DNA from 2 places in the Cognatishimia coralii genome. Region 1 is predicted to be linked to the other one. Evidence: riboswitches for the same ligand, from Rfam matches in the RefSeq annotation. Region 1 holds a riboswitch; the other holds the start of a gene.
The links. A riboswitch is a leader RNA that binds a small molecule or an ion and turns the genes downstream of it on or off. The one in region 1 is predicted to bind cobalamin.
Positions count from the first base shown of each region.

Region 2: linked by a shared signal. The riboswitch ahead of WG622_RS05520 (DUF1636 family protein) and the one ahead of WG622_RS14895 (CbtB domain-containing protein) in region 1 are both predicted to bind cobalamin.

Region 1 is NZ_JBBGAZ010000009.1:100,021-109,382, reverse strand. It holds gene WG622_RS14920 (phosphate/phosphite/phosphonate ABC transporter substrate-binding protein) at 1-381, opposite strand, end outside; gene WG622_RS14915 (cytochrome c peroxidase) at 381-2,234, opposite strand; gene mntR (manganese-binding transcriptional regulator MntR) at 2,372-2,821, shown strand; gene WG622_RS14905 (hypothetical protein) at 2,960-3,463, opposite strand; gene WG622_RS14900 (CbtA family protein) at 3,532-4,230, opposite strand; gene WG622_RS14895 (CbtB domain-containing protein) at 4,235-4,405, opposite strand; cobalamin riboswitch at 4,440-4,653, opposite strand; gene WG622_RS14890 (DUF1636 family protein) at 4,798-5,133, opposite strand; gene lspA (signal peptidase II) at 5,400-5,882, opposite strand; gene WG622_RS14880 (DUF411 domain-containing protein) at 5,982-6,437, opposite strand; gene WG622_RS14875 (M23 family metallopeptidase) at 6,441-7,595, opposite strand; gene WG622_RS14870 (SCO family protein) at 7,804-8,436, opposite strand; gene WG622_RS14865 (copper chaperone PCu(A)C) at 8,436-8,876, opposite strand; gene WG622_RS14860 (DsbA family protein) at 8,923-9,362, opposite strand, start outside.
Region 2 is NZ_JBBGAZ010000001.1:1,097,370-1,106,731, forward strand. It holds gene WG622_RS05500 (cobyric acid synthase) at 1-1,440, opposite strand, end outside; gene WG622_RS05505 (Lin0512 family protein) at 1,444-1,788, opposite strand; gene WG622_RS05510 (Lin0512 family protein) at 1,785-2,132, opposite strand; gene cobO (cob(I)yrinic acid a,c-diamide adenosyltransferase) at 2,132-2,749, opposite strand; cobalamin riboswitch at 2,787-2,996, shown strand; gene WG622_RS05520 (DUF1636 family protein) at 3,079-3,456, shown strand; gene cobW (cobalamin biosynthesis protein CobW) at 3,462-4,550, shown strand; gene cobN (cobaltochelatase subunit CobN) at 4,553-7,834, shown strand; gene cobG (precorrin-3B synthase) at 7,831-8,961, shown strand; gene WG622_RS05540 (precorrin-8X methylmutase) at 8,961-9,362, shown strand, end outside.

The sequences.
Region 1 (9,362 bases):
CAGCGTCTCGATGCCGCTGTCCTTGCGCACAAACACCCGGCCCGAATAGCTCGGCTGGCCGCGGTAAACCTCGGACAGAAGTGGCACCGCCCCGATCTGGTCTTCTGCCAGCACAAAGGGCAAGGCACCCATGAAGGAGATATCGGCATCACCATTGCGCAATGCCTCAACTGCCGCAGCATGATCAAAGGTAACAAAGCCGGTGACTGGAACCTCCAACTGCTGGGACAGCCAGGCAGTGATCGCCTCGATATCCCCCAACAGCTTCTCTGGGTTTTCTTGCGGAATGAAGGCGAGTTTCAGTGCCTCTTCCGCAGAGGCAGTTGCTGGCACTGTTAGGGCGGCAGCGACAGTGGTCAAAAAGGTACGGCGCGACAGCATCAGAACATCCTCTCATCAATCTCGGCTTGCATGGTTTTGAAAGCGTCCCACTGGAGGCTCGCCTCAGCCCAGTCGCCAGCGGCGCTGGCATCGCCAACTGCCTGAAGAATTGCGGCAAATCGGTAGATTTCTGGCTTAGCGTTTTGATTGATCATAACGCTCGCATCTGCCGCCAGATCCGGTGCAACAGTATCAATCAATACGGCGATGTTCTCCGCATCCCGCATCGGGATCAGTGTGTCCAGCGTCGAAGCAAAAGTGGTAAGCTCTTCCCACGACAGGCGGAACACGCTGTCTCGGCCTTCAAAGCGCTGGTAGGGCTCCTCACCATCTCCTACCGCGCGCAGATAGGCAGTTAAATCGGCGCGCTGTTCCGCATCCAAGCCCAGATCCTTGGTATCGTTGAACCAGTCTACAACCCCCGCTAGGGTCGCCAGCGATCCGTCATGCATGTAGGGCGCGGTGAAGTTGACATTGCGCAATGTGGGCGTTTCGAATGGGGTTGCGGTGCCGCCCGGGAACGGCGGCTCGGCCGAGCCAATGTCATAGGTCTGCCCATCTCGGAAAAACCGGTCCGGGGTGTGGCAGGAGGCGCAGGACCTGTCGCCAAGCCCGGCAAATTCGGTATTGAACAGTACCTCACCGCGTTTCGCAGCCTCAGAGGCCTTGTCAGTCAGCCGCCCGGCCTCGTCTATCTGTGGGTTGGGCAGAAAGTCAAAGGCGCGCAAGTAGGCGACCATCGCATCGAGTTGGAACGGCGTTGGCTCCGCTCCGGCAAACTCGGTCACGATCACATTGCGTACAAAACTGCGCAGGCTCGGCTCGCGCCCATCACGCCCGTAAGGCGCTGTAAAGCGGATGCCTCGCATTGACGGCGTATCCAGGTGATCGTCTTCCCGGTCATTGAACATCGGATTGAAGAAGGAGCTGTCCACATCCATCCCGCCAGCATGGCTAGAGAGGCCGGGGATAAAGAAATCCCGGTTCACATCGGACCGGTTGTGGCAAGTTGAACAGGCAATGCCCAGGTCACGTGCTGGGGAACCAAAGATTTCAGGGCTGTCGAACAGCATGTCGCCATAGGCCACAAGCGGCAGGTTGGCCTCATCCTCGCCAGCCTCTTCAAACTGGAGCACCAGCCGGGGTAGCTCGCGCTGATCAGCAATATTGGAGCCCGGTGGGAGTGTGGCGGGCAACACTACCGGCGTACCGGAGCGCACTGCGCTCTCCGGTGCCGGGGTCAGCTTGCCACGTTCGACAAAAACGGAGGGCAGATAGTTTGTCTCAATGTACTCCACGATAACTTTTTGCGCCTCAGCAAATCGCGCCACATTCGGGTCTTGAGCGCCATTGTTCAAAATACCGGTGCTACCCAGAGAAGAATTCAGAACCAGCCAGGCGCGACCTAGGTCGTGTGCGGCCTGCTTGTCCGCCGCCAGGATGCCGTCCTCGAACGCGCGGTACAAGGCCGCAGACTGCGCAACCTCAAATGCGGCTTCAGGCTGGCCAAGTGTCGCCTCGGCTGCCTCTAGGTGCTGCAGAATACCTTTGGCCAATGCCGTTGTAATGGCAGCAAACAGGGCCTGTCGGTCTTCCGCAGCCAGCGCTGCACGAATGTTCTGGGCGTCGCTATCCGATACCCGTGACAGTGCCTCCACCGCAACTGCGCTGCCGGGTGCCGGAGCAGTCCAATTGTTTTCAATCTTCTCCCAGGGAACGGGTGTCAAGTTCGCCATGAATAGGCTCAGCCGGTAGGCTGCGGCCCGAGGTGCCCAAGGGGCTTCTTCAATGGCAGTGGCCCCCACACTAAGCGGAAGCAGGCCAATCAAGGCAGATGCAATCAGGTGTTTCATGGTTCAGTCTATAATTATTAGCCTTGGCTAAGTTTTGTAGAAAAGTCTATGTCATTGTCAAGGCCCGCGTCGCTGGTGCATACACAATAAGGCGCGGCAAGCAGGGTTCCGCACCAGCAATAGACACCGAGAGCAGAATGACCGATCAGAAACCACAACTATTCGGACGTAAACCTGACGACCAGGTGAGCGGTTTCGAGGCAGCCCGCGCCGCCCGACAAAGCGAAGTTGTGGAGGATTATGTCGAGCTGATCGCGGAGCTGATTCACCAGAACGGTTCAGCGAGGCCCGTGGAGATTGCCGAGCGGCTCGGCGTGACCCAGCCCACTGTGTCCAAGAACCTGACCCGGCTTAAACGCGAGGGCTTCATTGTGCAGGAACCTTACCGATCAATACGCCTAACGGATGCTGGGCGGCGATTGGCCGAGGCTTGTCGAAAGCGGCACCGAATTGTTGTGGAGTTCCTTATCGCCCTGGGTATTTCCAAAGACGTGGCCGAGCACGATGCTGAAGGTATCGAGCATCATGTAAGCGAAGAGACGCTTCGCGTATTCAAGGATTTTTCACAGAGTAAAATGAGCCGATAGCGAGTTGGTTCATGCTATTGCCATTTGCCATAATGATGCGCTCAGGGGAGGATTGCATTCGATCCTGACATGCAAACCATGGCAATGCAGGGGCGCAAGGCCCCTGCGACCGAAGTTCAGTCAAGATCTGAGTTTTGCTCAGGAGCCGTCATCGTCTGCTTGAACGATTAGTTTGGCCTCGACGGGCAAGCCCCCAACCATTAGCGGGCTGTGGCTGTTGCCATTGAGGGAAACTTTTATCTCAACGTCGCCATCCGGCAGTGATGGGAGGTGTATCCAGTTGGCATAAAGGCGCCCCAGCTTTTCGCCGTTGATATAGACATGCGCGTGACCTTCACCAAGTATTTCCTCAGTAGAGGCATTCTCAGGAGAAAATCGGAAGTTTTGCGGTGTCACGTGCAAGTTCCAACCTGCCATCGGATCTTTAATCATCTTGATCGCCACGCTGGGGGCATTGCTGTCGGCCGGTAAGTTAGTGACAGCAGAGTGGTCATGGGCTGCCATCTCCGCATTGCTACCATGTTGAGACGGGTCAGCATGGTCGTGGCTGTCAAAGGTGCTGCCGCTGCCGGCCGCGATCACAAAGCCGACGCCGCCGCCAAAAATCAGCCCGATGGCGAAGAGAGCGAGTGAACGGGACATTTTGTCCTCCTCAATAAATGAAAGCTCCCGCCGGCGGTGACCGGCGGGAAAGCAATAGAGGAAAGGAATCAGGCGGCGGCGTTCGCGCGTTTGCCTTCAGCCTGCCAGAAGTATCCGGCAAAGCTTCCCAGCAACACCCAAGCGGCCATGCCGATGCCAAAGGCTCGGGCGGCAAATAGCGCGCCGATCTCGGTCGGAACCGGGCCAGCGAAGGTGTCGGGTTCAGGCGCACCGACGACGTGAGGCGCTATCAGCAGTCCAGCGGCGATCAGATAGCTCACCAAGTTGCCTCCAAAGGCGATCAACCACATGGCGACGCCAGCTGTGGCAACAGTAGCAGTCCACCATACTTGGCGCACACCGACATCTGCTGCGGCTACGCCTGGCACTTCAGGCGCCAGCGACAAGCCAGGCGCAAAGTGGAAGGCAACAAAGCCAGCCAAGCCCCAAAGCAAACCGGTGCGACCGTTAATCTCACGACCCTGTTGTTCGGCAATCGACATAAGCGCCACAAGGGCCAATGCATAGCCAGTATACGTCAGCATCGTGAAGATGATGCTTAGGCCGTCGCGCACCGGCTCGGCGAACATGCCGGGCAACTCGGGATGCGCAGTCACAGGATCAGCGCCAAAATGCACCAAATCGCCACCCTCATAAAGTTCGGCGTGGAGAAGTACAGGCTGCACGAAATAAAGCTGCAGCAAGGCGGCAATCAGCCCCGCTGCAGCACCAGCGAACAACGCGCTGGTCAGAATACGACTGAACATGGTCTTAGTGGCAGGGAAAGCCAGTTGCGTGGCGCACATCGTGAGCAGCGTCATGCAGGCCAGAAGCTTGAGCATGGCCGGTCACAGTAACAACACCCAAACCCAGAATAAGGGCGAACACTGCGGGCAGAATGGTTGATCCTACAGCGGATGCTTTGATAGCGTTTGTCGTCATTTTAGTCCTCCTTGCCGTCACACCCGACGGCGCAAGTTACGTTCAATATACGGCCGGTCTCCTGACTCGCGGGTCGATGCCGTCTTCCCCCTTCCCAGCACTCTCGCACCAGTGGAAATGGAAGGTAGCTCGCCGCTCACAGTCGCGGGGGCGGTTGAGGTTTCGGTGCCGCGATTTGGTCCACCGTCCTCATTCCCGTTTCAGCTCTAATGCATTTGCACCTTTGAGCACCGTAATGACTGTTTCTGTCCGATTAGGCGGTAGCAGGTCAAGTACGAAACCGGCATGCCTAAGTTCCGCAGCGCCAAATTGATTTGAAATCTGCTGCTGTCAACACTGTACTGAATGCAATAATTCACCGCAGGAGCTACTAATATCGTGGTGCGGGTGGTTTACTGCACATCTGCGGGAATGCGAGCAATAGCCTTGAAACGCAGCTTTCCAAGTGGCCTTGCATCCGCGAAGTTACCGTCTGGGCTTTCCTGATACATCCGGATGAATGTCAGGATGTCCGGCAGGTCTTGAGCAGTTATCTCACCGAAAAGATAAGCAGTCTTGTCGTTCTGTCGGACTGCAAGCGTTTGTGGTCGCATGCAGCCGGACATGCAATCGACGTGCTGCAATTTTGCCTTCACATTCGCTGCCTTTAGCGTTGATACCACTTGATCATACAGGGTTGGATCCGCGTCACGGCAGGTTCGGCATAAAGTAAGCGTTGGTAGGTGCATGCGCCGAGCAAGTCCTTTTTTTGAGCAACCTTCTTTATGATTCAATATCTGCGGGTGGTTACTGGTTCGATTTCGAAACTTGGTTTTGTCGCGGTGCCTTTAGAAAAGTCAATACTTGAGCGATCGGCAAGCTCGCCGGAGTAGGCACCTACAATGCCAACATAGATTATTCAGACTTGTGGCACGAGAAATTTTTCTTGTCCGGCAAATCGAGGAAACAGTTGCTCAGGCAAAAAATCCGCCGAATGAAACTTGGGGCAATGTCTTCAATGATCGCCCTCGAAGTGCCTCTGGATCACTGGTACCACCAGCAGTAATCCGGCACCTCCGACAATGAATACGTCTGCCATGTTGAAAGTCGGCCAGTGTGCAGATCCAATGAAAAAATCAAGGAAGTCTGTTACGGCTCCATAATGGATGCGATCAACGACATTGCCGAGCGCGCCACCTATGATCGCCCCATACGCAATCGCTTCTATACTGCTCTCTGTGCGAAGCATCATGATCAGGAGCCAGGCACAAATGATAAGCGCAAGAAGCAAGAGGCCCCACCAGGGGGCGCCACCCAAAAGCCCGAAGGTTACGCCATCATTGCGATGGAACGTGAGATTAAGCCCGGGAAAGACAGCGATCCCGTCTTTTAGGGTATCGGCGCTCGCGACAACCCAGGCTTTTGTTACCTGATCAGTGGCGACGGCGCCGACGACAGCTAGTATGCCGAGTACTTGTGTTTTGTTGACTGTCAACATGTTGCAACGTAACTACTTTGGATACCATTGGCCAGTCTGCGCTGAAGCGGCTGAATAGGTTAGCTAGATTGGGGAAAGGACTTCCATAATTCGGCTCGGTTACCCTGCTGGGTAGCTCGAAAATATTTCGGTCGAGCCGTCTTTCTGGATCAAGAAGACGTCGTAGGCATCGCGTTCGTCTTCCGGCCCCATCCCTGGCGAACCATAGGGCATTCCGGGGACTGCGAGACCGACCGCATCGGGGCGTTCGTTCAGAAGGCGGCGGATGTCGGCTGCAGGCACATGTCCCTCGATCACGTAACCGTCCACGAGCCCAGTGTGACAGGAGACCATGCGCTGCGGCACTCCGTTGTCGAGTTTGAAGCGCACGAGAAGGCCGCCGAACATGTCCTGGCCTATTGGTGCGAAGCCGTTCTCCTCAAGATGATTCATCCAGGACAGACAGCAACCGCATCCATTGGTCTTGCGGACGTCTATTGGGGTTGCCTCCGCGAGGGCCTGCGCCGCCGGTAACAGGGCGAGTGTGATGGCAAGAGCTTGGATCATGCGTCTCATGGGTCAGAGCCTTTCGGTTGTCGTTTCGGCAATGTCGCTGCCGAGGTTTTCATTCAGAAGCGCCCGCGCCTCGACCAGACGCAAAAGCGCGGCTGTATCATCCGCTTCGCTCTCAGCCGCTTCGGCAAGTCTGTCGTCAGAGAGGGGGTCAGTAGGGCGTCCATCCACGAGGACTTCGTAGTGCAGGTTCGGGCCCGTCGCCGTGCCAGTCGCGCCGACGCGACCGATCACATCTCCCGCCGCAACGCGTTGGCCTTGTGCCAGGCCCTCGGGCACAGCGCTGAGATGCGCATAGCGTGTCATTGTGTCTGAGCCGTGGGCGATTTCGACCACGCGACCATAGCCGCCCCGCCAGCCGATGAAGCTGATCCGTCCCGGTGCTGTCGCTTGAACCGGCGTTCCGCTTGCCGTCGCGAAATCGACACCTGTGTGCATCCGGACATTGCCGTAGACCGGGTGCGTACGGCGGCCAAATACCGAGCTTAATCGCGCCCCTTCGACAGGCTGTGCAAAAACGCGGAGAACCGTGCCATTGACGTAAATCGTTGCCCGATCGCTACCGCTTACCGGCCAGACAACTTCATAAAGTGCGCCGCCGATCTCCAGCGATGCAAAGGTAAGTTCCGGCTGACCAATTCTGTCTTCGCCAACACGGGCCTCGCGCCACAGTAGCCGAAGCGTTTCTCCGCCGGTCACCTCACGACGGAAGTCGACGATTCCACCCAGCATCTGTGCCAAATCGACAGCGAAGCGGGCAGGCATCTCGGCTTCTTCCAGCGCGGCAAAAAGCGAGCTGTCGATCACCGCTTCGCCCGCCGATGTTATGAAGTCGGGAGCCGGGGTCACGACCTGCGTGGCCAACTCTTCGCCAAAGATCGCCTCGATCCGCACACCGTCCTCGACGGAGAGCGCGACGCTGCGCGGGCTGCCGTCCATCGTCGAGACAACGGTGACCGAATGCCCAGGCCTAAGTCGCCTCAGATCATATTCCGCGCCGAGGGCCAGAGCGACCTCGGCACGGTCAGTCGCTGAGAGACCTGCTTCTTCAAGAACGGTGTCGAGCGTCTCGCCGGTTGCGATATCGCGTGACCAGTTGGAGAGCGGAGGTTCTATCGTCGGTAAGAGAGTATCGGCGCTCGCAACCTCCAGACGTGGCATGGACTGGAGTGGTATTGCGGGCTCCACACGTGTTTGTGCGACCTGCGGTGTTTCCGTTTCAATAGAAGTGGGAAGCGGGAGTTGAGGTGGCGACCAAGTGGTTGCAGCTGCCAGACCGGGAGGGATCGGATCCTTCGACCAGATGCCCGATATTGCCAACCCGCCCACCGACAGCACCGATACGAATGCGAAACCTGCCGCGATTGTTCTAATTCTCATGTTGCCCCCCAGTTTCTCTATTGAGCGCACGCCGGATTTTCGGCACTGCGAATTCCCTCGGCTCGTGATAGTCGATCATGGTGCTGAACCGGCCTTTCGCGTCGAAAAGGAAAACGCTGGCAGTGTGGTTCATGGTGTAGTCGCCACCTTCGGTCGGCACCCGCCCATAGCGTGCGCGGAAGCCCTGTGCTGCGCGCGCAATTTCCTCTTCCGGGCCAGTCCACCCGCGGATCGACGGATGGAAATAGCCGACATACTCGGCCATTGCCTCGACAGTATCCCGCTCTGGATCGACGGTGATGAACACCACGTTCATTCCCTCCGCCTCTTCGCCCAGGTCATCAAGCCAGCCGGAAATATCCGACAGAGTCGTCGGACAAACGTCCGGGCAATAGGTGAAGCCGAAGAAGACCATTGACGGGCTGCCGATAAGGTTTTCGGGTCCAACCTCGTTACCTTCGTGATCTGTCAGGCGGAATTCCATTTCAGATAGGGCAACCGGGCGCAACCCCGCTTGTTCGGGCGCGCCGGGGCCATCGACCTGCCACCACCCAACAACAAGTGTCAGGATGATCGCCGCGATGCCAGCGAAGGCATACTTGAGGATCGACCGTCGGGTCATTAGCTCTCGGGACCGCGCGCTGCAATACCTAGAATTGGAACCTCGACCACGATCTCACCACCGTCCGAGAAGTCGAGCGTCAAGGAAAAGCTTTCGCCCTTGGCCATCGGTCGCTGCAAGCGCATCAGCATGGCGTGAAGGCCACCCGGTTCCAGAGACACAGATTCACCCGGCGCAATCTCGATCTCGCCTGCAGGTGCCATTGAGCTAACACCATCGGCATTTGTGGATGTCTGGTGAATATCAGGCATCATCGCCAAATCCGTGCGGAGGCCAGTAAGTATCACAGCCTCGTCGCCTGTATTGCGGATTGTCATATACGCGACACCCGGACGGTTTACGCCGATTGACGCGCGCGCCCAGGCATCTTCGACGACAACGTCTTCCGAACCAGCTTCTACCGGGGTCGCTGTGCTTGATGCGAACATGCTTGCGGCCATCAGGCCATAGAGTACTGTCTTCACTTTGCGGTTCCCTTTTTGACCACTAGCTGCCAACTGCAGCTACTTCGGCGTCAACCTGTTGTCTCAATTCGTCCATTCCAAACGGATCTAGCGGCTTGCCATTGATGTAGAACGTTGGGGTCTGGCGAACGCCCATTGTTTCTACGTCCGCTTTGTCCTGATTGACGATTGCCACGATATCGGGTGATTTCATCTGCTCTATCGCAAGTTCGAGATCGAGCCCGGCTCCGGCCGCGATCTTTCCCAGCTTTTGTTGATCAAACGCCCCATGCGCCGCCCACGCGTCTTGATAAGCCATTAGAGCATTTAGCACCTGTTCGAACTTGCCCTGCATCCGGGCCGCTTCTAGCAACTTGACGGCTATATCCGAAATCGGTCCGTGAAACGGGGTGTATCGTATGACAACACGCACGGCTTCGGGATTTTTGTCCAAAATATCTTTTACGACGGGGTGAAATGCGC
Region 2 (9,362 bases), on a different contig from region 1:
GGCGGCGAAAATGCCCTCAACGTCCAGATGCTCCTCGATGTGGTCCGCGAGAGAGTCCAGAGTGGTTTCTACGGTTTGGTCGTAGCTGGCGTCAGTGGCCTTGGCGCCAAGGCTTGCAAGAAACGCGGCGCGGAACGCATCGTCGCGGAACATGCCGTGCAGGTAACTGCCTTGGATTTTGCCGCTTTCGCTGGCTGCGCCTTCTGGACGGTTGTTTACCGATGCAAAGGCGCGGGCACGATCGGGGCCGTCGGTGCGCCCGATGTGGATTTCGTAGCCCGTGAAATCGATGCCGGAGCTTGCGTGTTTGGCGTTCACTTCGGTCAGGCTTTTATTTGGAGTCATCAGGGTTTCCACATTGAGGAACCCGAGGCCTTTGGTGTCGCCAGCAGGGCCTTCGATACCGTCAGGGTCTGAGATCTTGGCGCCAAGCATCTGATATCCGCCGCAAATCCCGAGGACATGACCGCCACGCCGCAGATGCGCTTGCAGGTCGATGTCCCAGCCTTGGGCGCGCAGGAAGGCGAGATCTCCGATGGTGGATTTGCTGCCGGGGATGATGACGAGCGTGGCATCTGCCGGGATCGGCTGGCCTGCGCGCAGCATGGTGAGGCGGACATCCGGTTCTTGGGCCAAAGGGTCCAGATCATCGAAATTGGCGATACGAGAGAGGCCGAGGCAGACGATATGGATGTCGCCTGTAGTTTCGGATCCTTTGAGGTCGAGCGCGTCTTCGGCAGGGAGTTTCCATGCGTCAGAGAAATAGGGAAGCACGCCGAAACCGGGCCATTTGGTCGTATCTTGGATCAGTTGGTAGCCATCATCAAACAGGCTGGGATCGCCACGGAACTTGTTGATCATGAAGCCTTTGACGAGGCTTGCGTCCTCAGGAGAAATCACGGCCTGTGTACCGACGATCTGTGCAATGACGCCGCCGCGATCGATGTCTCCAGCGAGGATCACGGGCGTATTTGACGCCTGCGCGAAGCCCATATTGGCGATGTCCCCTGCGCGCAGATTGACTTCGGCCGGACTGCCTGCGCCTTCGACGATGACGAGATCGTGCTGCGATTTCAAATGGTTGAAACTTTCAAGCACCGAAGTCATCAGCTGCGGTTTTAGCTTGGCATAATCGCGCGCTTTGGCCGTGGTCAGCCGCTTGCCCTGCACCACCACCTGAGCGCCAACGTCGGTTTCGGGCTTTAGCAGGACCGGGTTCATATGCACAGTCGTGGGCAATTTGCACGCCAAGGCTTGCAAAGCCTGCGCGCGGCCGATCTCGCCGCCATCTGACGTGACGGCGGCATTGTTGGACATGTTCTGCGGCTTGAACGGCGCGACAGACAACCCACGTCGCAAAGCCGCACGGCAGAGACCTGCCACCAGCATCGACTTTCCGACATTGCTGCCGGTGCCCTGAATCATGATGGCTTTGCTCATGGGCTACCCTTGTTTTGGCAGAAAGGCCTCGACCGCAGCCGTCGCGATCACATTCACGGTTCCGTTGTCTGGGTTGGTCACATCCATACCGCCAAAGACGGCTTTGACCGTCGCCTTACCGCGTGGCAGCACCTCGGCCAGGGCCGCGCAATCCACCTGTTCGGGTTTTTGCACACCGATCGTCACGGAAACGCGCATCTCTTCGCTGGGGATGCCAAGCGTACCAAACATCGGAATGCAGGAATGACGGATCGCGTCTTCAATCGCGCGTTCTGCTGCCTTGGTATAGTCCTGACGGAAGAGGTTATTGCCCATGCCCATTTCCAGGATAAACCGTTGATCGCTCATGGTTTTACCTCCACATCCATCGCCACCGAGATCGCGACATTGGCGATGACGGTGGGGTTGCCTTCGGGGCGCGGCACGTCGAGGCCGCCTTTGACGGGGGTCACTGTGACTTGGCCGTAGGGGAAGATCGCTGCGATTTTGGCTTTGTCGATCTGGTCGGGTTGAGCCACTGCGACCTCCACAGTGATCTGCATCTCGGATTTGTCTTTGCCGAAAAGCTCCGCGAGGTTGATCGAATTGTGCCACAGCGCATCTTTGACGGCGCGGGTTGCGGCCTCGGTATAGTCCTGACGGCGCAGGGAACTACCCATGCCGAATTCGGTGAGGAGACGTTTGAGGGGCATTAAAACTCAACCCCCTTCTGCGCCTTTATCCCGTCACGGAAGGGATGCTTCACCAGCGTCATTTCCGTCACCAAATCCGCCGCCTCAATCAGCTCTGGCTTCGCGTTCCGCCCTGTCAGGCACACATGCGTCATCATCGGTTTCTCTTCCAAAAGAAACTCAACGACCTCATCAATATTCAGATAATCATTGCGCAGCGCGATATTGATCTCATCCAGCAACACAAACCGATTGCTCTCATCCCGAATGAGCTGCTTCGCCAGCTCCCAGCCCGCTTCGGCCTTGGCGATATCGCGGTCGCGGTCCTGGGTCTCCCAGGTGAACCCTTCGCCCGAGACATAGAACTTACATTCATCCTTGAAATGCGTCTCAAGAAAGTCGCGTTCCCCCGTCGCCCAAGCGCCTTTGATGAACTGCACAACCGCCGTTGGCATGCCATGAGAGATACAGCGCATGATCATGCCGAATCCGCTGGAAGACTTGCCTTTGCCGGGCCCCGTATGCACCATGATCAGACCTTTTTCTTCGGTCTTATTCTCCATCAAACGGTCCCGCGCGGCCTTGATTTTCTTCATTTTCTCGGTGTGACGCGCAGAGATGTCGGCATCTGTACTCATGGGGTCGTCCTCTTAACTTGACTCAGGGGGCGGATAGGCGCATTCCCGTCCTGTTGGTTCCTGTACTTAGTGCAGGTGAAAAGGGAATGCGACATGGATTGCGACGCAATCCAAACCGCAGCCGCCCCCGCGACCGTGAGCGGAGAGGGTTTGGCAAGCCACTGGCGCAAGCTGGGAAGGGCCAAATCCGCCAAGGGAAACCTTGGGATCCGTAAGCCGGGAGACCTGCCAACACCTGTGACTTTAACCGGACGGGGTGTTCCGGTGTCGGGAGCTAGCCTAAGTTGCCCGCCCTACTCGCCCTTGTCCCTCCTGAAAGGAGAGACATGATGACTATGGAACCAGTCGAGGTTCTAGTGTGTTCGACCTGCCGCGCGGGCATGCCGACGGATATGGAAGGCCCGCGTCCGGGCGCACAACTGGCTGAGGCTTTGCTGGCCAAAGACTGGCCCGCCCATGTGACCGTGAAAACCACTGAATGCCTGAGTAATTGTGACAGCGGCTGTTCCATCGCCGTGCGCGGTGGTGCAGATCGTTGGACCTATGTCTACGGCAACTTCACCGGCGCCGAGGATGCGGCTCTCGCCCATGAGGGACTTGTGAAATACGCAGGCACCGAGGACGGTCTCGTGCCCTGGCGCGAACGCCCCGTTCACTTTCGTAAAAACTGTATCGCGCGGATCCCACCGCTGCGCCTGCCGGAGTAAGGCTTATGAGCACGCTTGAGAAACTTCCTGTTACTGTGATCACCGGCTTTCTGGGCTCTGGCAAGACAACGCTGGTCAGCAAGCTGATGCAGAACCCGCAGGGCAAACGTCTGGCGGTTGTTGTGAATGAGTTTGGTGATGTGGGCGTTGATGGCGACATCCTGAAATCCTGCGCGATCCCTGATTGCCCAGCCGAAAACATTATGGAGCTGGCGAACGGCTGTATCTGCTGCACCGTGGCCGATGACTTCATCCCTACAATTGAAGCACTGATGGCGCTGGAACCCCGCCCCGATCACATCCTGATCGAGACTTCGGGTCTGGCGCTGCCGAAACCTTTGCTGAAGGCCTTTGACTGGCCTGATATTCGCAGCAAGATCACTGTGGACGGCGTGATTGCTCTGGCCGACGCCGAGGCCGTTGCGGATGGTCGTTTTGCTTCGAATGTTGCCGCAGTGGATGCTCAGCGCGAGGCGGATGAGGGCTTGGATCACGAAACTCCTCTGGCAGAGGTCTTTGGCGATCAGATTTCCTGTGCGGACATCATTCTGCTGACCAAGCCTGATTTGGCCGGCGAAGACGGCGTTGCCAAGGCAAAGGCCTTGATCGAAGAAAACTCTCCGCGTCCACTGCCAGTTGTCGAAGTGGCCGAAGGCATGGTCGATCCCCGCGTTATCCTTGGCCTGAACGCCGCCGCCGAGGACGATCTGGACAGCCGTCCAAGCCATCACGAAGATCATCACCATCATCATGACCACGACGACGATCATGACCATGACCACCACCACCATCACGACCACAGTCATGATGATTTTGACAGCATCGTTGTCGACATCCCCGAACAGATCGACGCGGCCAGTTTTGCGGCCAAGGTCGAGGCCATGGCGAAAGAGCAAAACATCCTACGCGTCAAAGGCTATGCGGCCGTCGAGGGCAAACCCATGCGCCTTCTGGTGCAAGCGGTCGGCGCGCGGGTACGTCACCAGTTTGACCGCCCTTGGAAGCCAGACGAGGCGCGCCAAGGCAAAATGGTCGTCATCGCGGAACATGACAACGTGAACCGCGCAGCCATCGAGGCGGCTTTCGCCAGCTAACCATGCACGTCGTCTTTCGCGAAAGCCACGGGCTCGAGGAAACGGAAACGCCCTTTGACGTCGGACAGACTCCGGCGGATCTGGTGGTATTGTCCTATTCCGACAGCGACCTCGGCGCGTTCGCGGCGGGCTGGCATCGAGGCAAGGATGATCTGCCGTCTCTGAGGCTCGCGAATATCTCGGCGTTGAAACACCCGCTGTCCGTCGACACCTATGTCGAGAACACGCTTGAGGGCGCGAAGGCCGTTTTGGTGCGTTTGATCGGCGGCATCCCCTATTGGTCCTACGGCATCCAGCAATTGCAAGATCTGGCAAGGCGCAAGGGAATTGCCCTGGCCGTGCTACCTGCGGATGGGCGGCCTGATACACGGCTGGACGAGGTCTCGACCCTGCCCAAGTCGACACTGGAACGCCTTGCGCATCTTTGTGACACGGGCGGAGCCGTCGCGGCGCAGGCCGCTTTGGCGCAATTGGCGATTGCGGCGGGGATCTATGCGAAACCTGTGGTCGGATCCAAACAACTGCCAGACTTTGGCGGCTGGACACCCGAAACCGGGGTCTGTGACGCCCAGCGCACGACAGACAAACCGCTCGTCGCGCTGACCTTTTATCGCAGCTATGTCAGCTCGGCCGATCTCGCCCCGATTGAAGCCATGTTCACTGCGCTCCGAGCACGTGGCTTCGAGGTTATGGGACTGTTCGCACCCACTCTCAAACAGCCAGAAGCGGCGGCTTGGATTGCGCAGACCTTGCAAGAGCTTGCGCCCGCTGCCGTCGTGAATGCCACGGCCTTTTCCGGCAAAGGCAGCGATGGCACCTCGCCTTTGGATGCCACAGACGCGCCGGTCTTTCAGATCGCTCTGGCGACCTCGCGCAAGAAAGCCTGGGCTGAAAGTGAACGCGGCCTTGCACCAGCAGACCTTGCCATGCACGTGGTTTTGCCAGAGGTCGACGGGCGGCTTTTCGCAGGCGTGGCCTCGTTCAAAGAGCCGGGCAAGAAAGACCCAGACCTGCAGTATTCCCGCTTTGGCCACCGCGCCCATGCGGATCGGATCGAGGCCGTGGCCGACAAAGTCGCGGCATGGGTGAAGCTGTCTGAAACGCCAGTGCCCGAAAAACGAGCGGCGGTGGTTCTGTCGACCTACCCCGGAGCCGATTGGAATATGGCCCATGCTGTGGGTCTAGATGCTTTAGCGAGTGCTGAGGCCATCGTAGAGGATCTCGCGTCCGAGGGGTTTGAGACCCACGGCGGCGACGCGGGCTGGCTCGGCGCGGCGCTCGGCACTCAGTCCCTGCGTTTCTCGCTGGTGGAGTATACCGAAGCGCTAAGCGACCTACCTCAAGAGTTGGTCGAAGATTTGACAGAGGTTTGGGGGTCTCCTGAAACGGACGCTCTGGTCAAAAACGGCGTCTTTGAATTCGCAGCAATCCGGCGGGGCAATGTCATAATCGCCCTCCAACCAGAACGCGGATCAGAAGACGTCCGCGAGGACGAATACCACGACCTTGCCCGCACCCCGCGCCATTCCTATGTGGCCTTTTACCTATGCCTGCGGAAAAGCTTTGGCGCAGATGCGCTCATCCACGTAGGCGCACACGGCACGCTGGAATGGCTCCCCGGCAAATCCGTCGCCCTGTCAAACACTTGCTGGCCCGAAGCACTAGCGGGCCATATGCCCGTCATCTATCCGTTCATCGTCAACGACCCCGGCGAAGCCGCCCAAGCCAAACGCCGCATCGGTGCCGTAACACTGGGCCATGTGCCTCCGCCCTTAAAAGAAAGCGCGGCCCCGCAGAGGTTCGCCCATCTGGAAAGCCTCTTGGACGAATTTTCCAACGCCGACGGCCTCGACCCGAAACGCAGAGATCGCTTGCAGGACGGTATCCGCGACGAGGCAGAGGCTCTGGGGCTGGCTGCGCAATTGGGATTAGACGGGGCCACCTGCCTCGCCGAAGCCATAACCCGCATCGACACCTTCGTCTGTGACATCAAAGAAAGCCAATTCGGCGACGGGCTGCATGTCTTTGGTCGCGCGCCGGAAGGCCAAGAGGCCTTTGACGCGGCCCCTTCTGCAACATCGGAACGCGCAGCCTTAACGCGCGCGCTAAAAGGCAAACGGATCGAAGCCGGCCCCTCTGGCTCACCTTACCGAGGCCGCACCGACGTGCTGCCGACCGGTCGCAATCTCTTCACCACTGACCCTCGGTCTGTGCCCACCCGCTCCGCCTATGCACAGGGCGTCAAACTCGCCGAGGAACTGGTCCGCCGGCACCTCCAAGAAGAAGGCGACTATCCCAAGAACCTGATCGTAGATCTCTGGGGCTCGGCCACCATGCGCACGGCAGGCGAAGAATTCGCAATGGCGCTCCATCTCTTGGGCGCGAAGCCTGTGTGGGATGAAGGGTCTGAGCGGGTTTCTGGTGTCGAAATTCTTCCAATCGCCATGCTCGACCGCCCGCGCATCGACGTGACTCTGCGCGTCTCGGGCCTGTTCCGCGATGTGTTTCCATCGCTCTCAGCGCTCTTTTCACAGGCCGTTCGCGCTTTGGCGACCCGCGAGGAATCCCGCGACTGGAACCCTTTTGCTGGCGACACCCCTGCTCCGCGCGTCTATGGCCCAGCGCCGGGCAGCTATGGGTTGGGCATTGGGCACCTGACTGACTATGGCGCAGAGGGCCGCTTGCGTGCTGGCGAGGCTTGGTTGTCGGCCTCCTCCTGGGCCTTGGATCAGGACACACCGCACCAAGACCAAACGGGCATCCGCGACCGTGTGGCCGCTGCCGACAGTTTCGTGCATGCTCAGGATCTGCCAGAAACCGATATCCTTTTGGCCGTCGATTACGCCAGCCACGAAGCAGGCTTCGCCGCCGCGCAATCTATCACGGGCGGAGACGCAAACCTCTATCACCTCGACAGCACCAATCCAGAGCGCCCCCGCGCTCGAGCTTTGGACGAAGAGGTCGCTCGCGTAGTGCATGCCCGCGCCACCAATCCTGATTGGCTGGCGGGCATGATGCGCCACAGCTTCCGCGGTGGGGCCGAGATCGCCGCGACGCTCGAACATATGGCAGCCTTTGCGCATCTCGCCGACGCCGTACATCCGCAACTCTTTGACGCTTATCACGATGCGACCCTTGGGGATGACGCCATCGTGGCCTTCCTGCAAGAGCACAACCCAGAAGCACTGGCCGCCATGCAGGCCCGATTTGCCGAGCTTTATGAGGCAGGTCTTTGGCAAACCCGACGCAACTCGATCCTCGCGGATCTGGAGCGCATCGCGTGAGCCGCCCCGCCGCCAAAGGCTGGTGCCCCGGTGCCTATAGACCGATGATGTCGGGCGATGGGCTGGTTGTACGGATCCGACCAGTTTTTGGGCGCATGACGCGCGATCAGGTGATTGGCCTATGTGACTTGTCAAAACGTTTCGGCTCGGGGGTCATCGACCTGACCAGCCGCGCAAATATGCAGATCCGAGGCGTGTCAGAGCGCGATCACGAAACGCTTCTCGAAGCGTTAAACGAGCTAGACCTCTTGCCCGATGATCCAGACCTTGAGGCCCGTCGCAACATCCTTCTGCCCTTCGATTGGCGCGCTGGGGACGCGAGCCATGTGATCGCGCAAAACCTCATGGCGCGCTTGCATGACTTGCCAAACTTACCCGCCAAGTTCGGAATGGCGATTGACGCAGGCCCTGCCCCCATCTTGACGAAAGCCTCCGCTGACATCCGTGTAGAAGCTGCTGAAACTGGTCTTATCCTCCGCGCCGATGGAGCGACGACCGGCAGACCTGTTACAGTCGACACCGCGGTCGATGCCATTATTGACCTCGCGAAGTGGTTCGCTGGCCATGCAACGGGCGAACTGCGTCGCATGAAGTCTCTGTTAGCCATTCAAGAGCTCGCACCAGATTGGCAACAGATCGCACCACGTGCCCCGCATATCAAAGCCACGCCGGGCCCTCACGCGCTGGGACAGATACTAGGGGCTCCCTTTGGTCAGATTGACGCCAAAGCCCTGCTCAATCTCATCGAGACCAGCGGGGCAACTGCACTGCGCACGACCCCGTGGCGGCTGTTTCTGTTGGAGGACGCAGTGCCCTGCGAGACCTCTGATTTCATCACATCGGCAGATGATCCACGCCTGACTGTGGACGCATGCCCTGGGGCTCCGATGTGCCAATCGGCCTCGGTTGAGACCCGCGACCTCGCGGCCTCCCTCGCCGGCATGACCAACAAACGCATTCACATCAGCGGCTGCTCCAAAGGCTGCGCCCGCGCGCGACCCTCTGACCTGACATTGGTGGGGCGCGACGGCATGTTTGACCTTGTGAAAGACGGCCACGCATGGGATGCCCCCATCCTGACAGGCCTCAGCCCTGACGACCTAAAGACCCGCATCGGAGAGTTTTGATGCCATACGAATACGAGAAAAACGGCCAAGCCATCTATGACGAGAGCTTTGCCACCATCCGCCGCGAGGCCGCCCTTGGGGACTTTGACAAGGACGAGGAGCAGGTCGTCGTGCGCATGATCCATGCCGCAGGCATGGTCGGGCTAGAAAAACACGTCAAATTCACCCCCGGCATGGTCGCCGCAGCGCGGACCGCCATGGAAGGCGGCGCGCCGATTTTTTGTGATGCGCGTATGGTCTCTGAGGGCGTCACCCGCCCGCGCCTGCCTGCGGACAATGAGGTAATCTGCACGCTGCACGCCGACGGTATCTATGAGCTGGCCAAAGAGATCGGCAACACGCGCTCTGCCGCCGCTTTGGAACATTGGCGCGACCGATTGGGCGGCGCGATTGTGGCGATT